Regions from separate parts of the Clostridium novyi NT genome, predicted to be linked through region 2. Evidence: a T-box and tRNA genes for the amino acid it is inferred to sense, from the RefSeq annotation. Region 2 holds a T-box; the other holds one or more tRNA genes.

Region 1 (4,437 bases), 1.0 Mb from region 2:
TCGAACTCGGAGATAGCTGGTTCTCCTCGAAATAGCTTTAGGGCTAGCGTCGGGTAATTAAGTAGTGGAGGTAGAGCACTGAATGGGCTAGGGGCTGACAACAGTTACTGAACCCTATCAAACTCCGAATGCCATATACTTGTACCCCGGCAGTCAGACTACGAATGATAAGATCCGTGGTCAAAAGGGAAACAGCCCAGACCATCAGCTAAGGTCCCAAAGTGTAAGTTAAGTGGGAAAGGATGTGGGATTTCTAAGACAACTAGGATGTTGGCTTAGAAGCAGCCACTCATTTAAAGAGTGCGTAATAGCTCACTAGTCGAGAGATCCTGCGCCGAAGATGTAACGGGGCTCAAACTTACCACCGAAGCTATGGATGTATACTTTGTATACGTGGTAGAGGAGCTTTCTGTACAGGTTGAAGCCATACCGTAAGGAGTGGTGGACAGTACAGAAGTGAGAATGCTGGCATAAGTAGCGAAAAACAAGTGAGAATCTTGTTGACCGAATATCTAAGGTTTCCTGGGGAAGGCTCGTCCTCCCAGGGTTAGTCGGGACCTAAGCCAAGGCCGAAAGGCGTAGGTGATGGACAACTGGTTGATATTCCAGTACCACCATAATGCGTTTGACAAATGGGATGACGCAGGAGGATAGGATGTGCGCACTATTGGATGTGCGTCTAAGCGCTTAGGGTGTTAAGTAGGCAAATCCGCTTAACATTAAGCCTGAGGTGTGATGGGGAGTCATTTTTGACGAAGTATCTGATTCCACGCTGCCAAGAAAAGTCTCTATGGAGCAAAATGGTGCCCGTACCGCAAACCGACACAGGTAGATGAGGAGAGAATCCTAAGGTCGTCGGAAGAATTACTGCTAAGGAACTCGGCAAATTGACCCCGTAACTTAGGGAGAAGGGGTGCCTACGAGAGTAGGCCGCAGTGAATAGGCTCAAGCAACTGTTTATCAAAAACACAGGTCTCTGCTAAAGCGTAAGCTGATGTATAGGGGCTGACGCCTGCCCGGTGCTGGAAGGTTAAGGGGAATAGTTAGCGTAAGCGAAGCTATGAACTTAAGCCCCAGTAAACGGCGGCCGTAACTATAACGGTCCTAAGGTAGCGAAATTCCTTGTCGGGTAAGTTCCGACCCGCACGAATGGCGTAATGATTTGAGCACTGTCTCGGCAGTAAATCCGGTGAAATTGTAGTGCAAGTGAAGATGCTTGCTACCCGCGGTTGGACGGAAAGACCCCGTAGAGCTTTACTGTAGCTTAGCATTGAATTTCGGTATTGTCTGTACAGGATAGGTGGGAGACTTAGAAGCCAGGGCGTCAGCTTTGGTGGAGTCATCCTTGGGATACCACCCTGATAGTACTGGAATTCTAACTGGAGGCCATGAATCTGGTCACAGGACATTGCTAGGTGGGCAGTTTGACTGGGGCGGTCGCCTCCTAAAAGGTAACGGAGGCGCCCAAAGGTTCCCTCAGCGCGGTCGGAAATCGCGCGTAGAGTGCAAAGGCAGAAGGGAGCCTGACTGCGACACATACAGGTGGAGCAGGGACGAAAGTCGGGCTTAGTGATCCGGTGGTTCTGTATGGAAGGGCCATCGCTCAACGGATAAAAGCTACCTCGGGGATAACAGGCTGATCTCCCCCAAGAGTCCACATCGACGGGGAGGTTTGGCACCTCGATGTCGGCTCGTCGCATCCTGGGGCTGTAGTCGGTCCCAAGGGTTGGGCTGTTCGCCCATTAAAGCGGCACGCGAGCTGGGTTCAGAACGTCGTGAGACAGTTCGGTCCCTATCCGCCGTGGGCGTAGGAAATTTGAGAGGAGCTGTCCTTAGTACGAGAGGACCGGGATGGACCAACCTCTGGTGCACCAGTTGTTCCGCCAGGAGCACAGCTGGGTAGCTATGTTGGGAAGGGATAAACGCTGAAAGCATCTAAGCGTGAAGCCCACCTCAAGATTAGATTTCCCATAGCGTAAGCTAGTAAGACCCCTGAAAGACTATCAGGTTGATAGGTTGGAGGTGTAAGTACAGTAATGTATTCAGCTGACCAATACTAATAGGTCGAGGGCTTGATCAAATAAATTATTATCACTGTGCAATTTTGAAAGAACAATCTGGTGATTATGGCTTGAAGGTAACACCCGTTCCCATACCGAACACGATGGTTAAGCTTCAAAGCGCCGATGGTACTGCACTGGAGACGGTGTGGAAGAGTAGGTCGTCGCCAGGTAATAAGGCTGGATAGCTCAGTCGGTAGAGCAGAGGACTGAAAATCCTCGTGTCCCTGGTTCGATTCCTGGTCCAGCCACCAAAACACTAGTATAATTACTAGTGTTTTTTTATTGTTTTAAATACTATGATATAAAAATTATACTTTGAAGTTATAAGAGTATTTGTGGAATAAGCGATCATTATTTATATAAATGAATATATAAGATTACCAAAATGGACTAAAGATTAATAACCAAATTAGTTCAAATATAATTGTAGAAATATAATTTTATAAGTGAAAATTCATAGAGGATATTTCATAGAAGATATATTTTAATATTTTATATTATATTTTGTATGCTTAAATGTTAATAAGGAATATAAATAATGTATTTTTTTCGTAAAAGTTAAAAAATATATAAAAAATTAGGATATAATATTGACATATGAATAGAAGTTTGATATAATTTGTACCTGTAGTAACGAAAAAACAAATCTGGTGATTATGGCTTGAAGGTAACACCCGTTCCCATACCGAACACGATGGTTAAGCTTCAAAGCGCCGATGGTACTGCATTGGAGACGATGTGGAAGAGTAGGTCGTCGCCAGGTAATAAGGCTGGATAGCTCAGTCGGTAGAGCAGAGGACTGAAAATCCTCGTGTCCCTGGTTCGATTCCTGGTCCAGCCACCAAAGCACTAGTATAATTACTAGTGCTTTTTTATTATTTAAAATTAAATATATAAGAGCATACTAAAGGAGTATAAAATTATTTTAAGTTTATATAAAATCATATTAATTTTTAATATAATTTTTGTAATAAGATAAATATAATTGGCGTAAAAGCAAGACTGTATGCGGGTTTTAAAAATAAAATAAAATTAATAAAAAGATTATAAAAATATGTTGACATATTAATATAACCTTGATATAATATCAATTGTGTTCGACAGGAACATATATGATTCACTAGCTCAGTCGGTAGAGCACATGACTTTTAATCATGTTGTCCGGGGTTCGATTCCCCGGTGGATCACCAAAACGCATCTTTATATAAAGATGCGTTTTTACTTTTTTTGAATAATAAAATTAACAACGAATTTTATATAAAGTAAATGAATTATTAGTAAGTAAGTTACTTAATGGATATAAATAGGTTATTTATGATATATGACCTATTTTTTTTGTATAACTATATGTTATTATAGAATGGTAGGTCAATGGGCTTAAATAAAATACTTATGTAAAAGGAGTTTAGCTATGGAAAATAAAGTTTTAGCTACAGTTAATGGAAGAGAAATAACAGAAAATGATATTCAAGAATCAATAAAAAGATTTCCAAAAGAACAACAAGCTTATTTAGCAACTGAACAAGGTAAAAAACAATTATTAGAACAATTAATATCTTTTGAGGTTTTCTATAATTATGGAAAAGAAATGGAATATGACAAAACAAAAGAATATACTACTGCTATAGAAATAATGGAAAGAGATGCTTTAACACAATTATCAGTAAACAAAGTACTTTCACAAGTAGAACTTACAGATAAAGAAGTTGAAGACTATTACAATGCTAATAAGTCTAATTTCGTTGTTGGAGAAATGATCTCAGCAAAACACATACTTGTTGATACTGAAGAATTAGCTAAAGAAGTTGCTGAAGAAATAAAAAATGGAATGACTTTTGGTGATGCTGCAACTAAATATTCAACCTGTCCTTCAAAAGCTCAAGGCGGAAACCTTGGAAAATTCGGTAAGGGTCAAATGGTTCCTGAATTTGAAGAAGCTGCATTTAACTTAGAAATAGGAAAAGTAAGTGAACCTGTTAAAACTCAATTTGGATATCATTTAATACAAGTAGAAGAAAAGCAAGAAGCTACTGAAAAGTCATTTGATGAAGTTAAGGATCTAATTAGAACTAACTTACTTCAAGAAAGACAAAAAGTAAAATACGCAACAACTGTAGAAGAATTAAAGAAAAAATATAACGTAGAAGTTAAGTAGTAAAAAATATATTTATTATTATATATAATTTAGTGGTTTAACTAAATTTGAAGAGCTGATTTTTAATTTTATTAGAAATTGGCTCTTTTTACTTTTATAAAAATACAAATGTTTATATATTTTCAATTGTTTTAGAGTATTTCTAAGAAAAAGCTTAGTCAATATAATGCATATGAGAATTTAAGAGCTTATACTTTACCAGGAGTATCAATATGTATA
Region 2 (4,437 bases):
TAGATACTGTTATATTATCTTTTACGGAAACAGGAGCATCTTTAGAATATATTTTATATGAAATAACTTCTGCATTCGGAACCGTAGGATTGACTTTAGGACTTACACCACAACTTAGTGTTATTGGGAAATTTATTATATGTGCAACTATGTATATAGGAAGAATAGGACCTCTTACTTTGATTATGGCGTTATCTAGTAAAAAGGATAAAAATTTAATAAAATATCCAGATGGTAAAATATTAGTTGGATAGAGGGTGAATATATTGAAAAAGAGACAGTTTGTTGTAATTGGTTTAGGAAGATTTGGAAGTTCTATTGCAAAAACATTATATTCATTAGGAAATGATGTTTTAGCAATTGATTTAAATGAGGAAACAGTGCAAAACATAGCAGATAGTGTAACTCACGCTGTTCAAGCTGATTCCACAGATGAAAATAGTCTTAGAACACTTGGAATAAGTAATTTTGATGTGGGAGTTGTTACAATTGGATCAAATGTTCAAGGTAGCATAATGACAGCACTTTTAACAAAAGAACTTGGCGTAAAGTGTATAATTGCTAAAGCTCATAATGAATTACATGCAAAAGTTTTAAAGAAAATAGGTGTTGATAGAGTTATTTTCCCAGAAAGAGATATGGGAGTTAGGGTTGCTCACAACTTAGTTTCTTCAAATATATTAGATTATATAGAATTATCTCAAGATTATAGTATAGCTGAAATATCTAGTCCTAAAGAGTGGCATGGAAAAACTCTTAAGGAATTAGATATGAGATCACAATACGGTATAAACGTTATGGCATTAAAGAGAAATAATGAAGTCAATATTTCACCTTCAGCAGATGACATAATAAGAACTGGAGATATTATTGTTGCCATAGGAGGAATAGAGGAACTTAATAGACTTGAGAATAAAATAAAAAAGTAGGAGTACTCTTATGAATTTAATTGAAAGTAAGGACAATACATTAATTAAATATGTGAGAAAATTACGCAAAAAAAAGTATAGAGTACAAGAAGAAAAATTTCTTGTAGAAGGTTTTAGATTTGTAGAAGAAGCATTAAAATCTACTTTTCAAGTTTCGCATATGTTAATAGCAGAGAGTGCTATTGAAAAATGCAATTCATTTAATATACTTAATTCGGTAGATGAAAATACTAAAGTTTCTTTAGTAAAAGATGAAATATTAAAAGAATTATGTGAAACTAACAATCCTCAAGGAATTATAGCTGTAGTTGATAATAAAAAAATTAGCATAGAAGATAAAAATGGGTTTTATATTTTAATTGATAAAGTGCAAGATCCAGGTAACATGGGTACTATAATTAGAAGTGCAAATGCAAGTGGGGCACTGGGGGTTATAGTGACTAAGGGTACTGTGGATATATATAATGATAAAACTCTAAGATCTACCATGGGTTCTATTTTCAAAATTCCTATTATAGAAGATAATGATTTTGAAGTTATAAATGATCTTAAATTAAAGGGATTTAAACTTATAGTAAGCTCCCTTGATACAGAAAATAATTTTTTTGATATCGATTTAACTAAAAAAGTTATAATATGTGTAGGTAATGAAGGAAATGGAGTAAGTGATGAAGTATATAATTTAGGCGATGAGAGGGTTAAAATACCTATGCCTGGTGATGCGGAATCATTAAATGTTGGAGTTGCAGCTAGTATAATGATGTATGAGGTAGTTAGACAAAATCATAATAATCAATAAATAAAAAAATTATTTGATATTTTAGATTATTATGGTTATAATAATATTTAAGTTTTGTTATATAAAACACTATATTTTAAACTATGATAGAGAGAGTAGATATAGAAATTTTTAAAGGGAGAAAAAGTCATAGACTGAGAGCTTTTTCAAAAGGAATATATTGAAGTTCACTCTGGAGTTCTAAGTGTGAAATTAAAGTAGCATTTAGCGGCATATGTCGATAAAATCTCAAGAGAATTGAAAATTGATATTTTCAATTAATAAGGGTGGTAACGCGGAATAACTTCGTCCCTAGTTTTGGGGAGGGAGTTTTTTTATGTGTTCAAATAAATGGAAAGGAGTATTAAAATGAAAGAAAAATTACAACAGATCAAAAATACTGCTTTAGAAGAATTAAACAAAATCTCAAACAAAGCAGAACTTGAAAACATTAGAGTTAAATATTTAGGTAAAAAAGGTGAACTTACTCAAATATTAAGAGGAATGGGTAAATTATCATCACAAGAAAGACCAGTTATAGGAAAACTTGCAAATGAGGTTAGAGGAAGCATAGAAGAACTTATAGAAAAAGCTGTAACTGAAATAAAGCTTAAAGAAAAAGAAGCTAAATTAAAAAATGAAGTAATAGATATTTCAATGCCAGGAAGAAAACAAACTGTAGGAAGAAAAAATCCACTTCAACTTACTTTAGATAGCATAATGGATATATTTATATCAATGGGATTCTCTATAGAAGAAGGACCAGAAGTAGAAAAAGATTACTACAACTTTGAAGCACTTAATATACCTAAGAACCATCCAGCTAGAGGAGAACAAGATACTTTTTACATAAATGATGATGTAGTATTAAGAACACAAACTTCTCCAATACAAGTAAGAACAATGGAAAATCAAAAACCACCTATAAAGATGATAGCACCAGGAAAAGTTTATCGTTCAGATTCTGTAGATGCTACTCACTCACCAATATTCTATCAAATAGAAGGACTTGTAATTGATAAAGGAATAACTTTTGCAGACCTTAAAGGAACACTAGAATTATTTACAAAGAAAATGTTTGGTGAAAAAATGCAAACTAAATTTAGACCTCACCACTTCCCATTCACAGAACCATCTGCTGAAATGGATGCAACATGTTTCGTCTGCGGAGGAAAAGGATGTAATGTATGTAAAAACAGTGGATGGATTGAACTTTTAGGATGTGGAATGGTTCACCCTGACGTTTTAAGAAATTGTGGAATCGATCCAGAAGTATATAGTGGGTTTGCCTTTGGATTTGGACTTGACAGAATGGTAATGCAAAAATACGAATTAGATGATATAAGATTATTATACGAAAGTGATATGAGATTTTTAAATCAATTCTAGAAGAAATAATACATAAGGAGGAAATTTAAATGTTAGTACCAGTAAATTGGTTAAAAGATTATGTTGACATAAATATATCACCTCAAGAATTAGGAGATGCCCTAACTCTTTCAGGATCAAAAGTTGAAGAAGTTATAGTAACAGGTGATGTAATAAACAAAGTAGTAACAGGAAAAATAATAAAAATAGAAAAACACCCAGATGCAGAAAAGCTATCTATATGTCAAGTAGATGTTAATGCAGAAGAACCTATTCAAATAGTAACAGCAGCTACAAATATGAAAGAACAAGATGTAGTACCAGTAGCATTACATGGTTCAACTTTAGCTGATGGAACTAAAATAAAGAAAGGTAAACTAAGAGGGGTACCTTCTAATGGAATGTTCTGTTCAGAAGAAGAACTTGGAATAGCAGGAGATGAACCTGTTGTAGGACTTATGATTCTACCAGAAAACACTCCACTAGGAAAAGAAATGAAAGAAGTTATAGATCTTGAAAAAGCATCTATAGACTTTGAAATAACATCTAATAGACCAGATTGTTTAAGCATAATTGGTATTGCAAGAGAAGTTGCTGCAACACTTGGAACTTCTTATAGAAAACCTATCACAGAATACAAAGTACAAAATAGCGAAAACATAAACAATACTTTAAAAGTAGAAGTTAAAGATAATCTTTGCAGAAGATATATGGCAAGAGGAATTAAAAACGTAAAAATAGCTCCATCACCTTCTTGGATGCAAGAAAGATTATTAGAAGCTGGTGTAAGACCAATAAACAATATAGTTGATATAACAAACTTTGTTATGATAGAGCTTGGTCAACCAATGCACGCATTTGATAGAAGAGAAATAACTTCTAATACTATAGTTGTTGAAAGAGCTAAAAATGGAGAAAAATTCATAACTTTAGATGAAGAAGAAAGAGAATTAAATGAAGAAATATTAAACATCAAAGATGGAGATAGAACAATAGCACTTGCTGGTATAATGGGCGGATTAAACTCAGAAGTTAAAGAAGATACAACTGAAGTAGTTTTTGAATGTGCAAACTTTGATGGAACTAACATAAGAGTTTCTTCTAAAAAATTAAATTTAAGAACTGAAGCTTCAGGAAAATTTGAAAAAGATTTAGATCCAAATGCAGTAGAAGAAGCTATGAATAGAGCTTGTCATTTAATAGAAGAACTAGGTGCTGGAGAAATTATGGAAGGTACCATAGATGTTTACAATGAAAAAAAAGAAACTCACACTGTAACTGTTGATTCAAACTGGATAAATAGATTTTTAGGTACTGATATTTCAAAAGAACAAATGAAAGAGTACCTAGATAGATTAGAAC

What was found. The T-box of region 2 lies ahead of pheS (phenylalanine--tRNA ligase subunit alpha). A T-box ahead of a tRNA ligase gene usually reads a tRNA of that ligase, here a tRNA-Phe.
Region 1: it has a tRNA-Phe gene. The T-box ahead of pheS (phenylalanine--tRNA ligase subunit alpha) is inferred to sense a tRNA for this amino acid. The anticodon was not compared.

Annotation. Positions count from the first base shown of each region.
Region 1 covers NC_008593.1:2,469,881-2,474,317, reverse strand. The annotation lists rRNA gene NT01CX_RS11515 (23S ribosomal RNA) at 1-2,080, shown strand, start outside; rRNA gene rrf (5S ribosomal RNA) at 2,117-2,233, shown strand; tRNA gene NT01CX_RS11505 (tRNA-Phe) at 2,239-2,314, shown strand; rRNA gene rrf (5S ribosomal RNA) at 2,710-2,826, shown strand; tRNA gene NT01CX_RS11495 (tRNA-Phe) at 2,832-2,907, shown strand; tRNA gene NT01CX_RS11490 (tRNA-Lys) at 3,178-3,253, shown strand; gene NT01CX_RS11485 (peptidylprolyl isomerase) at 3,475-4,218, shown strand.
Region 2 covers NC_008593.1:966,561-970,997, forward strand. The annotation lists gene NT01CX_RS04410 (TrkH family potassium uptake protein) at 1-254, shown strand, start outside; gene NT01CX_RS04415 (potassium channel family protein) at 267-929, shown strand; gene NT01CX_RS04420 (TrmH family RNA methyltransferase) at 940-1,728, shown strand; T-box leader at 1,803-2,024, shown strand; gene pheS (phenylalanine--tRNA ligase subunit alpha) at 2,077-3,096, shown strand; gene pheT (phenylalanine--tRNA ligase subunit beta) at 3,126-4,437, shown strand, end outside.